4 regions of the Cytobacillus solani genome follow, and region 1 is predicted to be linked to each of the others. Evidence: a T-box and tRNA genes for the amino acid it is inferred to sense, from the RefSeq annotation. Region 1 holds a T-box; the other regions hold tRNA genes.
What was found. A T-box is a leader RNA that pairs with one kind of tRNA and senses whether it is charged. The one in region 1 lies ahead of ileS (isoleucine--tRNA ligase), so its partner is inferred to be a tRNA-Ile.
Positions count from the first base shown of each region.

Region 2: it has a tRNA-Ile gene. The T-box ahead of ileS (isoleucine--tRNA ligase) is inferred to sense a tRNA for this amino acid. The anticodon was not compared.
Region 3: it has a tRNA-Ile gene. The T-box ahead of ileS (isoleucine--tRNA ligase) is inferred to sense a tRNA for this amino acid. The anticodon was not compared.
Region 4: it has a tRNA-Ile gene. The T-box ahead of ileS (isoleucine--tRNA ligase) is inferred to sense a tRNA for this amino acid. The anticodon was not compared.

Region 1 covers NZ_CP041305.1:5,017,271-5,022,743, reverse strand. Annotated here, with positions in the region: gene FI644_RS25210 (YggS family pyridoxal phosphate-dependent enzyme) at 1-608, shown strand, start outside; gene FI644_RS25205 (cell division protein SepF) at 615-1,058, shown strand; gene FI644_RS25200 (YggT family protein) at 1,065-1,328, shown strand; gene FI644_RS25195 (YlmH family RNA-binding protein) at 1,391-2,164, shown strand; gene FI644_RS25190 (DivIVA domain-containing protein) at 2,560-3,075, shown strand; T-box leader at 3,125-3,384, shown strand; gene ileS (isoleucine--tRNA ligase) at 3,482-5,473, shown strand, end outside.
Region 2 covers NZ_CP041305.1:1,570,474-1,575,946, forward strand. Annotated here, with positions in the region: gene FI644_RS08050 (sigma-70 family RNA polymerase sigma factor) at 1-337, opposite strand, end outside; gene FI644_RS08055 (DUF5367 family protein) at 533-931, opposite strand; gene FI644_RS08060 (TetR/AcrR family transcriptional regulator) at 932-1,519, opposite strand; gene FI644_RS08065 (VOC family protein) at 1,743-2,093, shown strand; gene FI644_RS08070 (DedA family protein) at 2,219-2,821, shown strand; gene FI644_RS08075 (DinB family protein) at 2,840-3,334, shown strand; tRNA gene FI644_RS08080 (tRNA-Asn) at 3,863-3,934, opposite strand; tRNA gene FI644_RS08085 (tRNA-Ile) at 3,950-4,026, opposite strand; tRNA gene FI644_RS08090 (tRNA-Gly) at 4,043-4,116, opposite strand; tRNA gene FI644_RS08095 (tRNA-Cys) at 4,127-4,200, opposite strand; tRNA gene FI644_RS08100 (tRNA-Gln) at 4,212-4,286, opposite strand; tRNA gene FI644_RS08105 (tRNA-His) at 4,359-4,434, opposite strand; tRNA gene FI644_RS08110 (tRNA-Phe) at 4,452-4,527, opposite strand; tRNA gene FI644_RS08115 (tRNA-Asp) at 4,541-4,617, opposite strand; tRNA gene FI644_RS08120 (tRNA-Met) at 4,621-4,694, opposite strand; tRNA gene FI644_RS08125 (tRNA-Ser) at 4,859-4,951, opposite strand; tRNA gene FI644_RS08130 (tRNA-Met) at 4,964-5,037, opposite strand; tRNA gene FI644_RS08135 (tRNA-Ala) at 5,062-5,137, opposite strand; tRNA gene FI644_RS08140 (tRNA-Val) at 5,208-5,283, opposite strand; tRNA gene FI644_RS08145 (tRNA-Glu) at 5,288-5,362, opposite strand; rRNA gene rrf (5S ribosomal RNA) at 5,406-5,473, opposite strand, start outside.
Region 3 covers NZ_CP041305.1:2,929,977-2,935,449, reverse strand. Annotated here, with positions in the region: gene FI644_RS14770 (glucose-1-phosphate adenylyltransferase) at 1-613, opposite strand, end outside; gene glgB (1,4-alpha-glucan branching enzyme) at 531-2,486, opposite strand; gene FI644_RS14760 (hypothetical protein) at 2,704-2,901, shown strand; tRNA gene FI644_RS14755 (tRNA-Glu) at 3,192-3,263, opposite strand; tRNA gene FI644_RS14750 (tRNA-Ser) at 3,270-3,360, opposite strand; tRNA gene FI644_RS14745 (tRNA-Asn) at 3,367-3,441, opposite strand; tRNA gene FI644_RS14740 (tRNA-Ile) at 3,457-3,533, opposite strand; tRNA gene FI644_RS14735 (tRNA-Gly) at 3,550-3,623, opposite strand; tRNA gene FI644_RS14730 (tRNA-Phe) at 3,635-3,710, opposite strand; tRNA gene FI644_RS14725 (tRNA-Asp) at 3,733-3,809, opposite strand; tRNA gene FI644_RS14720 (tRNA-Met) at 3,813-3,886, opposite strand; tRNA gene FI644_RS14715 (tRNA-Ser) at 3,906-3,998, opposite strand; tRNA gene FI644_RS14710 (tRNA-Ile) at 4,011-4,087, opposite strand; tRNA gene FI644_RS14705 (tRNA-Met) at 4,109-4,185, opposite strand; tRNA gene FI644_RS14700 (tRNA-Ala) at 4,207-4,282, opposite strand; tRNA gene FI644_RS14695 (tRNA-Pro) at 4,295-4,371, opposite strand; tRNA gene FI644_RS14690 (tRNA-Arg) at 4,380-4,456, opposite strand; tRNA gene FI644_RS14685 (tRNA-Leu) at 4,469-4,557, opposite strand; tRNA gene FI644_RS14680 (tRNA-Gly) at 4,565-4,639, opposite strand; tRNA gene FI644_RS14675 (tRNA-Leu) at 4,652-4,733, opposite strand; tRNA gene FI644_RS14670 (tRNA-Lys) at 4,744-4,819, opposite strand; tRNA gene FI644_RS14665 (tRNA-Thr) at 4,833-4,905, opposite strand; tRNA gene FI644_RS14660 (tRNA-Val) at 4,918-4,993, opposite strand; rRNA gene rrf (5S ribosomal RNA) at 5,003-5,119, opposite strand; rRNA gene FI644_RS14650 (23S ribosomal RNA) at 5,233-5,473, opposite strand, start outside.
Region 4 covers NZ_CP041305.1:1,558,521-1,563,993, reverse strand. Annotated here, with positions in the region: rRNA gene FI644_RS08030 (23S ribosomal RNA) at 1-1,244, shown strand, start outside; rRNA gene rrf (5S ribosomal RNA) at 1,309-1,425, shown strand; tRNA gene FI644_RS08020 (tRNA-Glu) at 1,469-1,543, shown strand; tRNA gene FI644_RS08015 (tRNA-Val) at 1,548-1,623, shown strand; tRNA gene FI644_RS08010 (tRNA-Thr) at 1,636-1,708, shown strand; tRNA gene FI644_RS08005 (tRNA-Lys) at 1,877-1,952, shown strand; tRNA gene FI644_RS08000 (tRNA-Leu) at 1,963-2,044, shown strand; tRNA gene FI644_RS07995 (tRNA-Gly) at 2,056-2,130, shown strand; tRNA gene FI644_RS07990 (tRNA-Leu) at 2,138-2,226, shown strand; tRNA gene FI644_RS07985 (tRNA-Arg) at 2,239-2,315, shown strand; tRNA gene FI644_RS07980 (tRNA-Pro) at 2,322-2,398, shown strand; tRNA gene FI644_RS07975 (tRNA-Ala) at 2,411-2,486, shown strand; tRNA gene FI644_RS07970 (tRNA-Ser) at 2,539-2,631, shown strand; tRNA gene FI644_RS07965 (tRNA-Met) at 2,796-2,869, shown strand; tRNA gene FI644_RS07960 (tRNA-Asp) at 2,873-2,949, shown strand; tRNA gene FI644_RS07955 (tRNA-Phe) at 2,996-3,071, shown strand; tRNA gene FI644_RS07950 (tRNA-Tyr) at 3,106-3,189, shown strand; tRNA gene FI644_RS07945 (tRNA-His) at 3,207-3,282, shown strand; tRNA gene FI644_RS07940 (tRNA-Gln) at 3,355-3,429, shown strand; tRNA gene FI644_RS07935 (tRNA-Cys) at 3,441-3,514, shown strand; tRNA gene FI644_RS07930 (tRNA-Gly) at 3,525-3,598, shown strand; tRNA gene FI644_RS07925 (tRNA-Ile) at 3,615-3,691, shown strand; tRNA gene FI644_RS07920 (tRNA-Asn) at 3,707-3,781, shown strand; tRNA gene FI644_RS07915 (tRNA-Ser) at 3,793-3,883, shown strand; tRNA gene FI644_RS07910 (tRNA-Arg) at 3,896-3,969, shown strand; partial or broken gene FI644_RS26810 (GNAT family N-acetyltransferase) at 4,168-4,434, opposite strand; gene FI644_RS07895 (alpha/beta fold hydrolase) at 5,077-5,473, shown strand, end outside.

The DNA of each region.
Region 1 (5,473 bases):
ATGTTACAATTATTGCTGTTACTAAATATGTAACAATTGAAAGAGCACAGGAAGCGGTTGAAGCTGGTGTTGTCCATTTAGGAGAAAACCGAGATGAGGGGCTCTTGGCTAAATGGGATGCACTGAGGGACAAGCCAACATGGCATTATATCGGAACCTTACAATCAAGAAAAGTAAAAAATATTATCGATAAAGTCGATTATATTCACTCACTTGATCGAATTTCACTTGCAGAAGAAATAAATAAAAGAGCTGAAAAAGTAACGAATTGCTTTGTTCAAGTAAATGTTTCTGGTGAGGAATCAAAGCAAGGGCTATCTCCTGATGAAGTAAGTGAATTCGTACTGAGCTTAAGTAAGTATGATAAGATACGAATTTGTGGTTTAATGACAATGGCTCCATTTACAGAGGATGAAATGGTGCTGCGTACCTGTTTTCGAAAACTAAATGAATTACAGAGTAAAATTAAAAATTTAAAACTTAAGTATGCACCTTGCGCAGAGCTGTCAATGGGAATGTCAAATGACTATGCGATTGCCATTGAAGAAGGAGCAACAATGGTACGAATAGGCACCGCTTTAGTAGGTGAAGAAGGAGTAGGAGGTTGATAAAAAATGAGTATCAAATCTAAATTTAAAACATTTTTCTTCTTAGATGATGAATATGACTATAAAGAAGAGGAAATCGTCGAAGAAGAATTAGAGCCTGTTAAACAATCACCAAAAGCTCAGCCTGCACAAAAAAATAATATTGTCAGCCTGCAAAGTGTGCAAAAGTCATCCAAAATGGTTCTGGTCGAACCGCGCGTTTATGCGGAAGCACAGGATATTGCTGACCATTTGAAGAATAGACGTGCAGTTGTCGTTAACTTACAAAGAATTGAAAAGGATCAAGCAAAAAGAATTGTTGACTTCCTAAGCGGAACGGTCTATGCAATTGGCGGAGATATTCAAAAAATTGGTACAGATATTTTCCTTTGTACTCCTGATAATATTGAAATTTCCGGTAATATTTCACAAATGATGCAAGAGCAAGATTTCGAAAATACGAGGTGGTAGCACTAAATGGTACTATTATTCAACATTATCGCAACGATTATTAACTATTATTCATGGGCATTAATTATTTATATTCTATTGACATGGTTTCCGGGTGCAAGAGAATCAGTAATTGGTCAATTTTTAGCAAGAATTTGTGAGCCATATTTAGAGCCGTTTAGAAAAATAATTCCTCCACTTGGCATGATTGATATTTCACCAATCGTTGCGATTTTAGTTCTTAAGTTTGCAATAAGCGGATTAGGACAATTATTTGTTTGGATAAGTTAAACGATAAAAGAGGGCTTTACTCGGCCCTCTTTATTTGGGCTTGTAAAGGGGTTTATGAATGAATGACGATATACCAGCATTTCCGTCCGGAAGAAAAGGAGTTTATTGATCAAGTTCTTAACTGGAAGGATGCAGTTGATGCTGCCTATGCACCAAAGCTAACCGATTTTCTTGATCCAAGGGAGCAGGAAATTGTTAGGTCAATCATTGGCAGTCAAACGGAAGTGAAATTTGAACTGTTTGGCGGTACACACTCTTCAGAACGAAAACGTGCAATTATTTATCCAGATTATTTTCAAGTTGAAGAAGAGGATTATCAGATTTGTTTATTTGAAGTTGAGTACCCTAGTAAATTTATTACACTTGAACATCCGCAAGTGCTAGGCAGCTTGATGTCTTTAGGATTAAAAAGGGGCAAGTTCGGAGACATTCTTGTTCATGACGGGAGAATTCAGTTTTTTGTTTCAAAGGATGTGGAGGACTATATAAGCTTGCAATTAGAATCGGTTGGGAAAACATCTGTTAGTTTACGTGCACAGCCACTTGCAAATGCTGTTCAGCCAGAAGAAAATTGGCATGAAGTTTCTGTTACATCTACTTCGTTGAGATTAGACACCGTAATTTCAGCTATTTATCATTTATCAAGGCAAAAATCACAAGGTTTTATCCAGCAAGGTCTGGTAAAATTAAATTGGAGCTTAATCGAAAATCCTGCTTCTGAATGCAAAGAATATGATATGATATCTGTCAGGGGCTATGGACGTTCAAAAATCATCTCTATTGAAGGAAAAACCAAAAAAGACAAATGGAAAATCACTGCGGGGAAGGCAAAGTAATTCTATTACTGGCAATTTGGAATACATTTAAGTATGGCTTGTTTAGATATTTTCATGTATCTTGCCTATTTCAATGATTTGTTGCAATTAGTCATTCTCTAATTGACTCTGCATGCAAATATGTTAGTTGATTGGAGCGGAAGGTGAGAGACTCCTACGGGATGAGTGGGACAGGTGAGACCCCGCAGGCACTAATGTGCCGAGGAGGCTCACCGCCCACCCCGCGGAAAGCGATCAGCCTGAAGCGGAAATCAACCTTTGTATACAACATACTAATTTGTTTCATTTTAGGGAGAATTGCTGTTATAAAAATTATTTTCAATTTGCAGGAATTTGCTGCAAGTTGTCGAATAATAGCTCTATACATAATTGAAGGATTTTGGGAGGTGGCCATGATGCCATTAACACCGTTGGATATTCATAATAAGGAATTCAGCAAAGGATTCCGAGGCTATGATGAAGACGAAGTGAACGAATTTCTTGACCAAGTGATAAAAGACTATGAAATTGTCATTCGGGAGAAAAAGGAATTAGAAGAAAGGCTTAATGATCTTAACGAACGAATTGGCCATTTTACAACGATTGAAGAAACATTAAACAAATCAATTGTCGTGGCTCAAGAAGCAGCAGAAGAAGTAAGAAGAAATGCTCAAAAAGAAGCAAAGCTCATTATTAAGGAAGCTGAAAAAAATGCTGATCGGATTGTAAATGAATCTTTATCAAAGGCAAGAAAGATTGCTCTTGAAATTGAAGAGCTGAAGAAGCAATCAAAGGTGTTCAGGACTCGTTTTAAAATGCTTATTGAAGCACAATTAGATTTACTGAATAATGATGATTGGGATCATCTTCTTGAATACGAGCTTGATGCAACTGAATTAAAATCTGCTCAAGAAGAAGATTCATTGGCTTGACGAATGTTAAATAAATGCATATAATTTTTAAAACAAAGTAAATTAAGAAATATGAACTGTGAGAGGGACAGTACAATATTTATATGCTTTAAGCAGTGCATGAATTTGCCTGTTAGCGATCCGGGGATGGTGAAAGCCCGGTAGAAGCAAAATATTGGAAGATCACCCTTGAGTTCCTTGCTGAACGTTCAAATGAATTATTAAGCATAGGCGATTCATTCGCGTTAAGAATGCTTGAGCGGATAGAAAAGATTGAATTTCTATCTACAAGGGTGGTACCGCGGGAGATAAAACCTTCTCGTCCCTTTTTGGGATGAGAGGGTTTTTTTTATTTACTTTTCAGTAAGTTTTATTGTGAAGAGAAGTGGAAATCATGGAGTAAATGAGCAAAACTGGAGGAATGGACATGGATTACAAAGACACATTATTAATGCCAAAAACTGAATTTCCAATGAGAGGGAATTTACCAAAGCGCGAGCCTGAAATCCAAGCAAAGTGGGAAGTAATGGACATTTACAAGAAGGTACAAGATCATACGAAAGGCCGTCCAATGTTTGTCCTGCATGATGGACCTCCTTATGCAAATGGCGATATCCATATGGGTCATGCATTAAACAAGATTCTTAAGGATATCATCGTGCGTCATAAATCAATGACTGGCTATAATGCACCTTATGTTCCAGGTTGGGATACGCATGGCCTGCCAATCGAGCAAGCCCTAACAAATAAAGGAGTAAAGCGTAAGGAAATGACGATTGCTGAGTTCCGTAAGCTATGTGAAGAGTATGCATATGGACAAATCGACAGCCAGCGTACGCAATTTAAACGTTTAGGTGTGAGAGGAGATTGGGAGAATCCTTATATCACTTTAAAGCCTGAATATGAAGCACAGCAAATTAAAGTTTTCGGAGATATGGCAAAGAAAGGCTACATCTATAAAGGGAAAAAGCCTGTTTACTGGTCTCCTTCATCTGAATCCGCTTTGGCTGAAGCTGAAATTGAATATAAAGATAAACGTTCTCCTTCTATCTATGTTGGATTTAAGGTGGCAGACGGAAAGAATGTTCTTGATGCAGATACGCAAATTGTCATTTGGACAACAACACCTTGGACGATTCCAGCAAACTTAGGAATTTCGGTTCACCCTGAACTTAATTATGTTGTCGTTGAAGAAAAAGACAGCAAGTATCTAGTTGCTGAGGATTTATTATCAGCAGTAACAAAAGAGGTTGAATGGGAAAACCCGCAAGTGGTTAAAACCGTGAAAGGCGCTGAACTTGAACATATCCTTGCCAAACATCCGCTATACGAACGAGATTCACTTGTTATGCTTGGAGAACATGTTACTACAGATGCTGGAACTGGATGTGTTCACACAGCACCAGGACATGGGGAAGATGACTTCTATGTTGGTCAAAAATATGGTCTGGATGTATTATGTCCAGTTGATGATCGCGGGGTAATGACAAAAGAAGCAGTTGGCTTTGAAGGATTATTCTATGATGAAGCAAATAAGCCGATTACTGAAAAGCTTGAGGCTGCAGGTGCTTTATTAAAGCTCACCTTCATTACTCACTCATACCCGCATGATTGGCGAACGAAAAAGCCAGTTATCTTCCGTGCAACAGCTCAATGGTTTGCTTCCATTAAAGATTTCCGCAATGACCTTATGGATGCAGTAAAGGAAACAAAATGGGTGCCTGCTTGGGGAGAAACGAGATTATTTAACATGGTTCGTGACCGTGGCGATTGGTGTATTTCCCGTCAGCGTGCTTGGGGAGTACCAATTCCGGTATTCTATGCTGAAAATGGAGATGCAATTATTACGGATGAGACAATTGATCATGTTTCCAATCTTTTCCGTGAACACGGGTCAAATATTTGGTTTGAGCGTGAGGCAAAAGACTTGCTTCCTGAAGGATTCACACATGCTGGAAGCCCGAACGGCAAGTTTACAAAAGAGACAGATATTATGGATGTATGGTTCGATTCCGGTTCTTCCCATCAAGCTGTACTTTTGGAACGTGATGATCTGCAAAGACCAGCTGACTTATATCTTGAAGGCTCTGATCAATATCGCGGCTGGTTCAATTCTTCCCTTTCAACTGCTGTTGCTGTAACAGGGAAAGCTCCATATAAAGGAGTTTTAAGCCATGGATTTGCTCTTGATGGTGAAGGAAGAAAAATGAGTAAATCGATTGGAAATGTTGTTGTTCCTGCTAAAGTAATGAACCAGCTTGGTGCAGATATTTTAAGACTATGGGTTGCTTCTGTTGATTATCAAGCTGACGTCCGGGTATCTGACCCAATTTTAAAGCAAGTGGCTGAAGTGTACCGGAAAATCCGCAATACATTCCGTTTCTTGCTAGGAAATCTAGATGATTTTGATCCGGCTGTA
Region 2 (5,473 bases), 1.8 Mb from region 1:
CAGGATTTAATTCTGTATGCTCCTCTTTTTCCAGCTTGGCAAATGAAAAAATTCTTCTGAAATAACTGCTTTTCAAATAATCTTTACATTGGTTTATCGTAATTCTGTATAGCCATGTTTTTACAGATGATTCTCCTTTGAACTTATGAAGATTCTGATAACAGCTAATAAAAACCATTTGCACGATATCCTTTGCTTGTGTAGCGTCCTTCACATAAGAGAAAGCAAGTGAGGTTAATTCTGTGCCATACTCTGTCATTAACCCCTCTATAACAGCATCTATCGTTTTTTCCTTTGTAAGTGCATAATATGATTCACTTTTCTCTTCTATATACAAGACTATCCCCCCTTTATAGAATTCGTACTTAGACGATGTACCACTCAGTCTGGTTTCATTTTTACAAAAAAAAAGATCCGTACAGATTAGCACGTACCTTCTAATTGTTATGGTACTAAATTCTACTCAGATTCTATCGTAAAACGAACTTGCATCTATACACTACTGCATCAGTTCGGGCAGGGACGGGGAACCTTAGTCTCTCTTTTTAACTTCATTTATTAATATAGGAATGATTAAATATAAAGCATACGCAAAGGACATCCATACCGTAAATGCGATAATCTGCGAATGGCTTAATTCAGGAAAAATAATTTGGTGGTAAGCTATGGAGAATGTGTCTAATGATAGACCTATGATTGTACCAATAATTCCAAATTTAATGGCTGCGTTTTTTGATCGATCAAAAAAAAGGTATAGAGAAGTAACAGCAAACAATAATACCCCTGTGCCAGCAATTAATATAAGTGTACTAATGACAAATGAAGCTGTGCCAGGACTAAAGAGAACTTGTTTCCCAAATAGAACAAAAAACAAAGTGGCTAAGAACCATACGATCACTCCCCATAATACAGTTAAAAAGTGCCCCTTCATTTATCTATTATCCTCCTCTGCATGCATACTGGTAAATCCTTCAAATAAATATTCTAGCTCCTCATAAACCTTATCAACTGAGAATTTTCTGTTCAAAAGGGCCTGAATCGCCAATCCGTCTGCGATGGCATTAAATAATATTCCCCATGTATCAACGGAGACTCCATCTACTGGCGATTTGCTCCATACCTTTTTAAGATTTTCAGATAAAGCCATATTTTCATTTATCAAAATATCTCCAAGATGATCTTTTATTTTTGGATTATTAAATCCCGCAACCATTAATGAAAAAAATAATTTATGAAAAAATGAATCCTCTCTACAACGACTTTTTGCTGATTGTAATGATTGTTTAATTATCCCTTCATTAACCTGTGATATTTCTTCCCAGGAACTCTCACAAATATCTTGTACAATATCTACTAATATTTGCTCCTTCGTTCTAAAGTGATAATAAACCGTCCCTTGAGTCACGCCTGCTTTTTCTGCAACTGCTCTTAAAGTAAACTTTTCTATCCCACTATCAACTAAACATTGCTTTGCAAAATGGATTAATTCTCCTTTATTAATTACATTCGGCTTAGCCATTTTATCACCTCTTATTAGTTATTCAACTAACTAACTTAATCTACTTTTAATAATATACATAAAATTCTTGCCATTCAACCTTAAAAACATGCTAAACCGCAATATTTGATGCAGACCACAAAACTTTAAAAACTAAGCAGTAACTTTTATTGAAGGGTTTTATTGGAAAAGGGAGAATACTTAAGCATTGACTTTAAACAATTTACGGAAAGAGGGAAATAGAGTGGGAAAAGTGATTGGATTTGAACTAAATAGCCAGGAACCCGAAAAAGCTGCAAAGTTTTATTCTACTGTCTTTGGCTGGGAGATCGCAGAGCCTCATTGGGATTATCGGGAAGTATCAACAGGTAAGGATGCTCAGAATGGAATGAATGGCGGGATTGCAAAAGGTCCGCATGATTATCCTCACGGCACACGCATACAAATTGAAGTGGATTCAATTAATACAGCTATATCTAATGCTAAAAATAACGGAGCTATCATTGTACGAGACAAAATGGAATTTGACCATTTTTATCTTGCTTATTTAGTTGATCCAACCGGGCTTGGGTTCGCCCTTATTCAAAAAAAATAAACGAGGTAACTGCATCCCCTTCTACTTCTTAAGACTTAGTTGAACTTACTTCTTCAGCATCTATTTGATTTTTTAAAGATCCTTTATGCTTTAAGTATTCGTTTTTTAAACTTGGAGTGAGAGTGATGACTGAAATCTTATTGAGTCTTATAGAAAGTTGGGGAATTGCAGGTGTTCTTCTTTCCTTGTTTATTGAAGGAAGTGCGTTCCCCTTTATCGGTACATTCTTTATTGTAACCATTGGCTTTATCATTGATTTAACATGGTTTGAAATTGGCTGTATTTCGCTGCTAGGAAGCTTTTTGTATGCAATTGGCAGCTATATACCCTATTATATTGGCTATAAACTTGGCAACTCCGTTGAAAACAGATTAAGTGCAGCAAAGAAAGAAAGTTTAGCAAGAGCAAAAGCATCTTTCAGCAAGTATGGCGTATGGAGTGTTGCTATTTCAAGTCCTCTTCATTTAGGAAATATTGTTCCTTTCCTAGCTGGCATGTCTAATATGAAACTTCATCTATATACTTTACTCACTATGATTGGAATCGCTCCTACTACCTTTCTGTTTTTAAGCATCGGACAATTTTACAAAGGTGATACCGAATCAATTATAAAAATGGTTACAAATTATCAGACATTCCTGCTGTTAGGGTTGATCATTGTTACCATTCTATTTATTAGTTGGAAGTCATATGGTCATCGTCAGCATAAGAAAGCTGAAAATTTATAACGAAAGAGTGTGGTTTAAATGTTTCATGTTAAAGATGTTATAGCCGATCAGCTATTAGCAAATGCAAATGATCCTAGCTGGTATCTTCCATTTACTGACTCAGTTGAACATTTAACAGAAAAAGAAGCTTTTTGGAAGCCTAACAAGGATTGTCATAGTATCGCTGAAATTGTACAGCATTTACTTTATTGGAATGAAACATGGCAAACGAGATACAAAGAATCAAATGTCAAAGCTGTTTCGCCATTAGATAATAATAATGAAAGCTTCATTATCCCGGATAATCAAAGTTTTCAGAACCTAAAAGAACGCTTACTGCTTATCCTTTTACAGTGGCAGGATCTTCTAACAGCTGAAAAAGTAGAAAGTGATGTATACGGATTCCCTGAAAAAGTGAAATGGTGGGAGGTACTTGGGAATGCAACTACCCATAATGCCTATCATATTGGTCAAATCATTTATATTCGAAAGCTACAACAAAGCTGGGATGCTAAAAATATTAGTAATGACTAATTGATAATAAACAAAAAGCCCAATTTCGCAATAAAACTCTGTGAAATTGGGCATTAATTATTCAATATTCCTATGCAATTATTAATGATACTTTTTCAAAAAACATTAATCCTATTCCTTTTTATCAATAGTAAGACCGCCGAGCTTATTAGAAATTCATTTGAGAATTATATTTCTTTCTTTTTGGGCTTAAATAAAGGTAGCTGCAAACCAAATTACTAAACCAAGAACACCAAAATAAACAATAATAAAAACGGGATTATTGAAATGCCTCCATTTATATATCCCCTGCTATTGCAATTTCTCCATATATAACCTATGAAAAATATAGCATATATTAGAACATTGATAATCAAAAATAGAGATCCAGACTGTTAAACCATATCTGTATACTTTTCTAGAATAAACAACAAAGGATTACTAACTTTCCAAAAAGACATGTTAGTTAATCCTTATAAATAGTATAAATATTTTTCGTCCAAAACCGCATAGCTCTACGACACTGTGCTTCTTCAAATATAAAATTGACTCCGCAGGTAGGACTCGAACCTACGACCGATCGGTTAACAGCCGATAGCTCTACCACTGAGCTACTGCGGAATAATAAATCATTTATGGTGGGCCTAAATGGACTCGAACCATCGACCTCACGCTTATCAGGCGTGCGCTCTAACCAGCTGAGCTATAGGCCCATTATATTATAAATAATGGAGCGGGTGAAGGGAATCGAACCCTCGACAACAGCTTGGAAGGCTGTGGTTTTACCACTAAACTACACCCGCATATTAAAATTGGAGGCAGCAACCGGATTTGAACCGGTGATAAAGGTTTTGCAGACCTCTGCCTTACCACTTGGCTATGCCGCCTTAAAAAATAATGGCTGGGCTAGCTGGATTCGAACCAACGCATGTCGCAGTCAAAGTGCGATGCCTTACCGCTTGGCTATAGCCCATTGAAATTTCATCATCAATTACATCATTGAAAAAACTACATGATCTAACCAATTCTACATAAATTACACAAATGGGGCGGCTGATGGGAATCGAACCCACGAATGTCGGAACCACAATCCGATGCGTTAACCACTTCGCCACAACCGCCATATTTAGAATGAAAATGGTGGCTCAGGACGGAATCGAACCGCCGACACAAGGATTTTCAGTCCTTTGCTCTACCGACTGAGCTACTGAGCCAAATACAAAAAAATGGCGGTCCGGACGGGACTCGAACCCGCGACCTCCTGCGTGACAGGCAGGCATTCTAACCAACTGAACTACCGGACCATATTGCGGGGACAGGATTTGAACCTGCGACCTTCGGGTTATGAGCCCGACGAGCTACCGAACTGCTCCACCCCGCGATAGTAATATTATAAATTTTTAATTATGCAATTATCTTACAGTTAAAATAACCGCCCCGATTTCGGGAAGATTATTCAAGCAGCAGCTCAATCGGTGCGCTGAAGTAATTCCTTCGAAGCGTTTTCGATCGTGCTCCACCCCGCGATAGTAATATTAAATTAAATGGAGGAGGAAAGGGGATTCGAACCCCTGCGCGGTTTGACCCGCCTGTCGGTTTTCAAGACCGATCCCTTCAGCCGGACTTGGGTATTCCTCCATATTAAATAAGTAGCGGCAGAGGGGATCGAACCCCCGACCTCACGGGTATGAACCGTACGCTCTAGCCAGCTGAGCTACGCCGCCAAAATATTATGTTAATAATCTATATGGTGGAGCCTAGCGGGATCGAACCGCTGACCTCCTGCGTGCAAGGCAGGCGCTCTCCCAGCTGAGCTAAGGCCCCATAAAATAAAAAGAAAAACAAAATACGCGAACTATCGGCATTCAATTGGGAAATACCGGTATAAAAATTATGGTGGAGGATGACGGGATCGAACCGCCGACCCTCTGCTTGTAAGGCAGATGCTCTCCCAGCTGAGCTAATCCTCCAAAATGGTGACCCCTACGGGATTCGAACCCGTGTTACCGCCGTGAAAGGGCGGTGTCTTAACCGCTTGACCAAGGGGCCCATATTAAATTAGACGAAAAAAATAGCCCAACATTAGGGCCTAGCCTGGCGGCGTCCTACTCTCACAAGGGGACAGCCCCTAACTACCATTGGCGCTGAGAAGCTTAACTG
Region 3 (5,473 bases), 2.1 Mb from region 1:
ACTCCTTTAATACGGGCCAATTAAATATATAGATCCCCATGGAAGCAAGGTTGTTTTTTGGAGCCTCTGGCTTTTCTACGAAATCCGTAATTCTCATCTCCGCATCTGTGTTCATAATGCCGAACCTGTTTGCTTCTTCCCAGGGGACTTCAATGACAGAAATCGAAACATCCGCCTGTTTTTTGAAATGATATTCCAGCATACGCTCATAATCCATTTTATAAATATGGTCACCTGACAATACCAATACATATTCAGGATCATACTGCATGATAAAATTTAAATTTTGATAAATAGCACTTGCTGTTCCGTTATACCACTTCACTTCAGAAGACTCACTGTACGGCGGAAGAACCGTCACTCCGCCATTTCTTCTGTCTAAATCCCATGCACTGCCAATTCCAATATAGGAATTCAAAACAAGAGGCTGATATTGAGTAAGAACACCGACCGTATCAATACCCGAATTCGTGCAATTGCTCAAAGTAAAATCGATAATTCGATATTTTCCTCCAAATGGAACTGCAGGCTTAGCTAAATTCTTTGTCAATGAGTGAAGCCGGCTTCCTTTTCCTCCAGCTAATAGCATGGCTATGCACTTTTTCTTGCCCATTTTCATTTCTCTCCTTTCGATGCTTTATAGGACGTAATATTGATATTCCAAATGGTGGAATGGTCATTTTCAAAGAGGATGGCTTTCCATGGAATTCCATATTTTCTGTTTGCAACTGGCCCGTATTAATCAAATGAGACCCGCCAAACTTATCGTGATCGCTATTAAATATTTCTTGATAGGAACCTTGTTGCGGTACGCCAATCTGATAATCATGGTAAACACGCTCCGTGAAATTACATACAACAACAAGATGCTCTTCTTCCTCTTTTTCTTTCCGGATAAAAGAGAAGATCGATTGCTGATGATTATGTACATCAATCCATTCAAAGCCCTTACTTAGGGAATCTAATTCATGAAGCGGTTTGGAACAGTGATACATCGCTAGAAGTTCTTTAACATATGCATTTAACTTTCGATGCATTTCATATTCAAGCAAATTCCAATCTAATTGTGATTGATCCTTCCATTCATCGAACTGGCCAAGCTCGAATCCCATGAACAGTAATTTTTTCCCCGGATGTGCCATCATTAGGCCTAGCAGCAGGCGATATTGGGCAAATTTTTGCCAGTAATCGCCTGGCATTTTATTCAAAAGTGATTTTTTTCCATGAACCACTTCATCATGAGAAAGCGGAAGGACAAAGTTCTCTTTAAATGCATAGAGCAGTGAAAACGTGATTTTTCCATGAAGATATTTTCGCTGTTCTGGAGATGCTTCCATATACATAAGAATGTCGTTCATCCACCCCATATTCCATTTATAATTGAAACCAAGCCCGCCATATTGCACTGGATAAGTTACGCCCGGCCATGCCGTAGAATCTTCTGCCGTCAACAAAAAAGAAGAATCATATAATAATATTGTTTGATTCAGCGTTTTTAAAAAATGGGTTCCATATGGATTGTTCTCCCCATAGCGATTTGGCCAGTATAGAATATTAGCAACGGCATCGATCCGAAGACCATCAATATGGTAATACTCCATCCAAAATCGTGCATTCGAAATAAGGAAACTTTGAACTTCTTTTTTTCCTAAATCAAAATTTGCTGTCCCCCATACTGCATTTTCTCGGTCAACAGGTCTTTCATATTCATATAAAAATGAACCATCAAATTGAAATAATCCATGCTCATCCTTACAAAAGTGACCGGGAACCCAATCTAGTATGACCCCTATGTTGTGTTGATGACATTGATCAATGAAATGCATAAATTCCTTTGGTGTTCCATACCTGCTTGTTACTGAATAGTATCCAGTCCCCTGATAACCCCATGATTCGTCGAGCGGATGCTCAGTTAATGGCAATAACTCAATATGAGTGAATCCAAGCTCCTTTACATATGGGATTAATTCCACAGCTAGTTCCTTATAGGATAAATAGGACTCATCCTTATGTTTCCTCCACGAACCAATATGTACTTCATAGATTGCCATTGGTTCTGCAAGGTGATTCCTTTCCTGCCTTTTCTTTATCCACTCACAGTCCTTCCAATCATAGCCTTCTAACGAGTATACAATGGAGGCAGTTCTCGGCCTGACCTCTGAAAAAAAGCTAAAAGGATCAGCTTTTAATATCCTTCTGCCATCTTGTGTAATGACTTCATATTTATATATGCATCCTTGCATATCCCCTTTAATAAGAATGCTCCATATCCCTTCATTATTTACTCTATGTAACTGAAAGCGTTCTCCATTCCAGTTATTAAAATTTCCAACTAATCTGACAGATTGAGCGTTTGGTGCCCAAACACAAAAACGAGTATTTATTCTTTCATTTTCCTTAATCAAGTGCGCACCAAAGAGACGATAACTCTCATATAATGTTCCTTCATGAAATAAATGCATTTCATAATCAGTTACAGTATTCATTACACCCCTTCTCCCATAAAGCTATTTGTAGACCTCCATGAATATATTCGTTTGATTATAATAATAACCTTGTAAATACTTTCTAAATTTATTGACAATAAGTGAAGTAAATTGATATAAAGCGGTAGGATTCTGATCCATTCATCTGATTTCGACATAAAATCAACTAACACTAGACAAACTAAGAAAAGTAATTTTTGAAAGGTGGAATACTGTATTGAGCAATAAAGAGGAAGAGTACTTAATTAATGAAGCAACTAAAAATGAAGTAAAAACGCCTTTATTCGAAGCGCCTGATGGAAAAATACTTGCAGTAGGAGATTTATTTAGAGGGCCATCTACTGGAATTACTTCTGATATTGACTTGAACAATCCAGGAAGAAAGCTAGAGGAAAGAGAAGTAAAGTTTGATTAGCTATTTGCTGCCAAAAAAAGATCTTTTTATATTCATTAGCATATGTTCGTTATAAATCTAGCTGCACACTGAATGTTCCGCACATTTTTCGATTGAATATGGGAGGTTTCGGACATTTTCAAGCAACTATCTTATTTTACCTAGCATGTTTCCGAATTTATCGAGCAACTTTTTTGTCTTATCTAGCACTTGCCGAATTTTATCGAGCGTTTGGTCTTTTTGAAATTCTATTCAAATTACCTGCTAGACGAAAAAAAAGCTGCCAACTTATAGTTGACAGCTTTTTCTTATGACCCCTACGGGATTCGAACCCGTGTTACCGCCGTGAAAGGGCGGTGTCTTAACCGCTTGACCAAGGGGCCAGCATATGGCGGAGAAGGAGGGATTTGAACCCTCGCGCCGGTTACCCGACCTACACCCTTAGCAGGGGCGCCTCTTCAGCCTCTTGAGTACTTCCCCATATGATGGCTCCGCAGGTAGGACTCGAACCTACGACCGATCGGTTAACAGCCGATAGCTCTACCACTGAGCTACTGCGGAATAATAAATCATTCATGGTGGGCCTAAATGGACTCGAACCATCGACCTCACGCTTATCAGGCGTGCGCTCTAACCAGCTGAGCTATAGGCCCATTATATTATAAATAATGGAGCGGGTGAAGGGAATCGAACCCTCGACAACAGCTTGGAAGGCTGTGGTTTTACCACTAAACTACACCCGCAATATACTAAATGGTGGCTCAGGACGGAATCGAACCGCCGACACAAGGATTTTCAGTCCTTTGCTCTACCGACTGAGCTACTGAGCCACGTTATGTATTATTTTAAAAATGGCGGTCCGGACGGGACTCGAACCCGCGACCTCCTGCGTGACAGGCAGGCATTCTAACCAACTGAACTACCGGACCATATTGCGGGGACAGGATTTGAACCTGCGACCTTCGGGTTATGAGCCCGACGAGCTACCGAACTGCTCCACCCCGCGATAGTATTATTAAATTAAATGGAGGAGGAAAGGGGATTCGAACCCCTGCGCGGTTTGACCCGCCTGTCGGTTTTCAAGACCGATCCCTTCAGCCGGACTTGGGTATTCCTCCGAATAATAAATATGGTGGACCTTGTAGGACTCGAACCTACGACCGGACGGTTATGAGCCGTCTGCTCTAACCAGCTGAGCTAAAGGTCCTAAATGCAATCCTAAATATTTTGGTAGCGGCGGAGGGGATCGAACCCCCGACCTCACGGGTATGAACCGTACGCTCTAGCCAGCTGAGCTACACCGCCAAAATATAGTTATAAGAGTTATGGTGGAGCCTAGCGGGATCGAACCGCTGACCTCCTGCGTGCAAGGCAGGCGCTCTCCCAGCTGAGCTAAGGCCCCATAAAATATGAATGGTCGGGAAGACAGGATTCGAACCTGCGACCCCTTGGTCCCAAACCAAGTGCTCTACCAAGCTGAGCTACTTCCCGTTTTTAAATGGCGCGCCCGAAAGGAGTCGAACCCATAACCTTCTGATCCGTAGTCAGACGCTCTATCCAATTGAGCTACGGGCGCTATTTTTTAAAGTGGTGCCGAGGACCGGAATCGAACCGGTACGGTAGTCACCTACCGCAGGATTTTAAGTCCTGTGCGTCTGCCAGTTCCGCCACCCCGGCAAGTAATTGGAGCGGAAGACGGGATTCGAACCCGCGACCCCCACCTTGGCAAGGTGGTGTTCTACCACTGAACTACTTCCGCAGATAAAAATGATGCGGGTGAAGGGAGTCGAACCCCCACGCCTTGCGGCGCTAGATCCTAAGTCTAGTGCGTCTGCCAGTTCCGCCACACCCGCATTATTTAAATGGTGAGCCATGAAGGACTCGAACCTTCGACCCTCTGATTAAAAGTCAGATGCTCTACCGACTGAGCTAATGGCTCTTTCTAGGAAACATGCCGGCCAGAGGACTTGAACCCCCAACCTACTGATTACAAGTCAGTTGCTCTACCAATTGAGCTAGGCCGGCATAATAAAGTAATGGTGGAGGATGACGGGATCGAACCGCCGACCCTCTGCTTGTAAGGCAGATGCTCTCCCAGCTGAGCTAATCCTCCATTATTAAAGCTTGGCGGCGTCCTACTCTCACAAGGGGACAGCCCCTAACTACCATTGGCGCTGAGAAGCTTAACTGCCGTGTTCGGGATGGGAACGGGTGTGACCTTCTCGCTATCGCCACCAAACTTTTTTGAAGACAAGTTTTATTATAACGTCTTTTTTAATTTTTTCAAGAGAAAAATTGAAATTTATTCTCTCAAAACTAGATAATGTTAAAGAAGAAGTAGAGTAATCATTTATGGTTAAGTCCTCGACCGATTAGTATTTGTCAGCTCCACGTGTCACCACGCTTCCACCTCAAACCTATCAACCTGATCATCTTTCAGGGGTCTTACTAGCTTGACGCTATGGGAAATCTCATCTCGAGGGGGGCTTCATGCTTAGATGCTTTCAGCACTTATCCCTTCCGCACATAGCTACCCAGCGATGCTCTTGGCAGAACAACTGGTACACCAGCGGTGCGTCCATCCCGGTCCTCT
Region 4 (5,473 bases), 1.7 Mb from region 1:
AGGTGAGCGAGAGAACTCTCGTTAAGGAACTCGGCAAAATGACCCCGTAACTTCGGGAGAAGGGGTGCTTTTTAGGGTGAATAGCCCTGAAAAGCCGCAGTGAATAGGCCCAGGCGACTGTTTAGCAAAAACACAGGTCTCTGCGAAGCCGCAAGGCGAAGTATAGGGGCTGACGCCTGCCCGGTGCTGGAAGGTTAAGAGGAGGGGTTAGCTCACGCGAAGCTCTGAATTGAAGCCCCAGTAAACGGCGGCCGTAACTATAACGGTCCTAAGGTAGCGAAATTCCTTGTCGGGTAAGTTCCGACCCGCACGAAAGGCGTAACGATCTGGGCACTGTCTCAACGAGAGACTCGGTGAAATTATAGTACCTGTGAAGATGCAGGTTACCCGCGACAGGACGGAAAGACCCCGTGGAGCTTTACTGTAGCCTGATATTGAATTTCGGTACAGCTTGTACAGGATAGGTAGGAGCCTTGGAAGCCGGAGCGCCAGCTTCGGTGGAGGCATCGGTGGGATACTACCCTGGCTGTATTGAAATTCTAACCCATGCCCCTGATCGGGGCAGGAGACAGTGTCAGGTGGGCAGTTTGACTGGGGCGGTCGCCTCCTAAAAAGTAACGGAGGCGCCCAAAGGTTCCCTCAGAATGGTTGGAAATCATTCGAAGAGTGTAAAGGCATAAGGGAGCTTGACTGCGAGACCTACAAGTCGAGCAGGGACGAAAGTCGGGCTTAGTGATCCGGTGGTTCCGCATGGAAGGGCCATCGCTCAACGGATAAAAGCTACCCCGGGGATAACAGGCTTATCTCCCCCAAGAGTCCACATCGACGGGGAGGTTTGGCACCTCGATGTCGGCTCATCGCATCCTGGGGCTGTAGTCGGTCCCAAGGGTTGGGCTGTTCGCCCATTAAAGCGGTACGCGAGCTGGGTTCAGAACGTCGTGAGACAGTTCGGTCCCTATCCGTCGTGGGCGCAGGAAATTTGAGAGGAGCTGTCCTTAGTACGAGAGGACCGGGATGGACGCACCGCTGGTGTACCAGTTGTTCTGCCAAGAGCATCGCTGGGTAGCTATGTGCGGAAGGGATAAGTGCTGAAAGCATCTAAGCATGAAGCCCCCCTCGAGATGAGATTTCCCATAGCGTCAAGCTAGTAAGACCCCTGAAAGATGATCAGGTTGATAGGTTTGAGGTGGAAGCGTGGTGACACGTGGAGCTGACAAATACTAATCGGTCGAGGACTTAACCAAAATGAATTACATGATGTCTGTCTGTTATCTAGTTTTGAAGGAATAATCCTTTAACTAAAAATAGTCTGGTGGCGATAGCGAGAAGGTCACACCCGTTCCCATCCCGAACACGGCAGTTAAGCTTCTCAGCGCCAATGGTAGTTAGGGGCTGTCCCCTTGTGAGAGTAGGACGCCGCCAGGCTAGGCCCTAATGTTGGGCTATTTTTTTCGTCTAATTTAATATGGGCCCCTTGGTCAAGCGGTTAAGACACCGCCCTTTCACGGCGGTAACACGGGTTCGAATCCCGTAGGGGTCACCATTTTGGAGGATTAGCTCAGCTGGGAGAGCATCTGCCTTACAAGCAGAGGGTCGGCGGTTCGATCCCGTCATCCTCCACCATAATTTTATTATGCCGGCCTAGCTCAATTGGTAGAGCAACTGACTTGTAATCAGTAGGTTGGGGGTTCAAGTCCTCTGGCCGGCATGTTTCCTAAAAAGATCCATTAGCTCAGTCGGTAGAGGATTGCGGAGACTTGCAGGTCGAAGCATTCATCCTTGAATAGCAAGTTGTAGCAATCTGTGACAAATCACGCAGGGATTTGGAACACAATTAGGACTGATATCAAAGATTAGGAAATAAAATTTCGTTTTGGAGCCATTAGCTCAGTCGGTAGAGCATCTGACTTTTAATCAGAGGGTCGAAGGTTCGAGTCCTTCATGGCTCACCATTTAAATAATGCGGGTGTGGCGGAACTGGCAGACGCACTAGACTTAGGATCTAGCGCCGCAAGGCGTGGGGGTTCGACTCCCTTCACCCGCATCATTTTATTTGCGGAAGTAGTTCAGTGGTAGAACACCACCTTGCCAAGGTGGGGGTCGCGGGTTCGAATCCCGTCTTCCGCTCCAATTATTTGCCGGGGTGGCGGAACTGGCAGACGCACAGGACTTAAAATCCTGCGGTAGGTGACTACCGTACCGGTTCGATTCCGGTCCTCGGCACCACTTTAAAAAATAGCGCCCGTAGCTCAATTGGATAGAGCGTCTGACTACGGATCAGAAGGTTATGGGTTCGACTCCTTTCGGGCGCGCCATAAAAACGGGAAGTAGCTCAGCTTGGTAGAGCACTTGGTTTGGGACCAAGGGGTCGCAGGTTCGAATCCTGTCTTCCCGACCATTCATATTTTATGGGGCCTTAGCTCAGCTGGGAGAGCGCCTGCCTTGCACGCAGGAGGTCAGCGGTTCGATCCCGCTAGGCTCCACCATAAACTTACTTCAAATAGGCAGTTCTATTTTAGCTGCTTTGTTTATTTTTTCGGAGGAATACCCAAGTCCGGCTGAAGGGATCGGTCTTGAAAACCGACAGGCGGGTCAAACCGCGCAGGGGTTCGAATCCCCTTTCCTCCTCCATTTAATTTAATATTACTATCGCGGGGTGGAGCACGATCGAAAACGCTTCGAAGGAATTACTTCAGCGCACCGATTGAGCTGCTGCTTGAATAATCTTCCCGAAATCGGGGCGGTTATTTTAACTGTAAGATAATAGCATAATTAAAAATTTATAGTATTACTATCGCGGGGTGGAGCAGTTCGGTAGCTCGTCGGGCTCATAACCCGAAGGTCGCAGGTTCAAATCCTGTCCCCGCAATATGGTCCGGTAGTTCAGTTGGTTAGAATGCCTGCCTGTCACGCAGGAGGTCGCGGGTTCGAGTCCCGTCCGGACCGCCATATTTTTTCCAGTAGGGACCTACTGTTAATATATAGTTTATTGTGTGGCTCAGTAGCTCAGTCGGTAGAGCAAAGGACTGAAAATCCTTGTGTCGGCGGTTCGATTCCGTCCTGAGCCACCATTTTTTTTATCCTTTTTTAACCTTCATTCAATATGGAGGGGTAGCGAAGTGGCTAAACGCGGCGGACTGTAAATCCGCTCCTTCGGGTTCGGCAGTTCGAATCTGCCCCCCTCCACCATTTTCATTCTAAATATGGCGGTTGTGGCGAAGTGGTTAACGCATCGGATTGTGGTTCCGACATTCGTGGGTTCGATTCCCATCAGCCGCCCCATTTGAGTAATTTATATAGAATTGGTTAGATCATGTAGATTTTTCAATGATGTAATTGATGATGATATTTCAATGGGCTATAGCCAAGCGGTAAGGCATCGCACTTTGACTGCGACATGCGTTGGTTCGAATCCAGCTAGCCCAGCCATTATTTTTTAAGGCGGCATAGCCAAGTGGTAAGGCAGAGGTCTGCAAAACCTTTATCACCGGTTCAAATCCGGTTGCTGCCTCCAATTTTAATATGCGGGTGTAGTTTAGTGGTAAAACCACAGCCTTCCAAGCTGTTGTCGAGGGTTCGATTCCCTTCACCCGCTCCATTATTTATAATATAATGGGCCTATAGCTCAGCTGGTTAGAGCGCACGCCTGATAAGCGTGAGGTCGATGGTTCGAGTCCATTTAGGCCCACCATAAATGATTTATTATTCCGCAGTAGCTCAGTGGTAGAGCTATCGGCTGTTAACCGATCGGTCGTAGGTTCGAGTCCTACCTGCGGAGCCATTTTTATAATTGGGGAAGTACTCAAGAGGCTGAAGAGGCGCCCCTGCTAAGGGTGTAGGTCGGGTAACCGGCGCGAGGGTTCAAATCCCTCCTTCTCCGCCATACATATATCATGCGCCTTTAGCTCAGCTGGATAGAGCATACGCCTTCTAAGCGTACGGTCAGAGGTTCGAATCCTCTAAGGCGCGTAAAAAAGTAATTCAAATAATAAGTAAAAGGATAGCTGACCATAGTGCATTAGTATGGTTAGCTATCCTTTTTTGCTGCCTGTTAATTTGGTACAATATTTCAAAATAGATCATTGAGGTGTTAGCAATCAATGTGCGGCCGATTCACTCTTACAGCAACATTCACTGAAATTATTCATTGATTTGAGATCGATGCTGCAATAGAAGAAGAATTATATAACCCAAACTACAATGTGGCCCCGTCACAATCTGTTTTATAATTCTCATGGACTGATAACCAGGCATTACACAAACTCCACATATAATGGCAGTAATAACACCATCAGAAATAACTTATCCTATCCTAACTAACTGTTTTTCATCAAAAGCGTACACTGCAAACCAGCTTTGTTTACACATTTTCTCTAAATCATTGAAAGTTAATTTTAGAGAATTCCAACCTAATGATTCATATATTTTCAACAATCCCTAAAAATTATCAGGGGGCTGAATCGTATAAACAATCTTATCCATATACATCCCTCCGTGTTTCTTTTTTTTCACACAACTACTTTTTATAAGGAAATATATTTATTACTCCCAGAAAGTCTTTTAATATTATTCCAGGCTTCAATCGCCTCGTCAGGACTTTTCCGGCTTAGGCTGGAGGATAAAAAAGGAGAATTCTGGAATAGGAATACAGTTCGGGATACATGGATAAGTGAGAATGAGCGAATTATCTATTTGGAAAGCCATTACTTTGCAGACCCTAAAAAACTATACTTGCGCTTTGATTCGATCCGAGCCCCTGAACAGGATAAAAAGATTAAAATCAAATACACATCAGAAAATTAGGGGTTGAAAAGGGACAAGGTGAAAAGTCACCATGTCCCTTTTCACATATCTAGGCCATAAAAAGAAGGATGATTTGAAATATAGTAGAAATAGTAAGTAACCCCTTTATTAAAAAAAGCAGGAGTATACGATGAAAAACTAAAAAAATGGGCTGGAAAGGCAATAGAAAAACAAGTACCAAACCCTGGAATTGTACAAACGTACTTATTCTGTACTTAAAGGAGGATCTAACGATTGCATTATAAAGAATACGGAGATAAAAAAGCCGCATTAATGCTTTTTTTGCATGGCGGAGGAGTGACCGGCTGGATGTGGGATAAGCAGGTTCAATTCTTCATGCATTATCATTGCATTGTCCCAGATTTGCCTGAGCAAGGGAAGAGCGATGATGGAACGTACTTTTCGATAAAAAACTCTGCTGAAAAACTAATTGAATTAGTTCAAGAAAAAGCAGATGGAAAGCAAGTGATTGTAATTGGATTTTCATTAGGCGCTCAGGTAACCATTCAAATGTTAAGCATGAAACCAGAATTAATCGATTATGCAATGATCAATAGTGCGCTAGTAAGGCCTATGCTTTGGGTGAAAAAGTGGATCAGCCCCTCTATTAAACTTACATTTCCCCTTATCAAAAATCAGTCATTTTCAAGAATTCAGGCAAGAACACTTT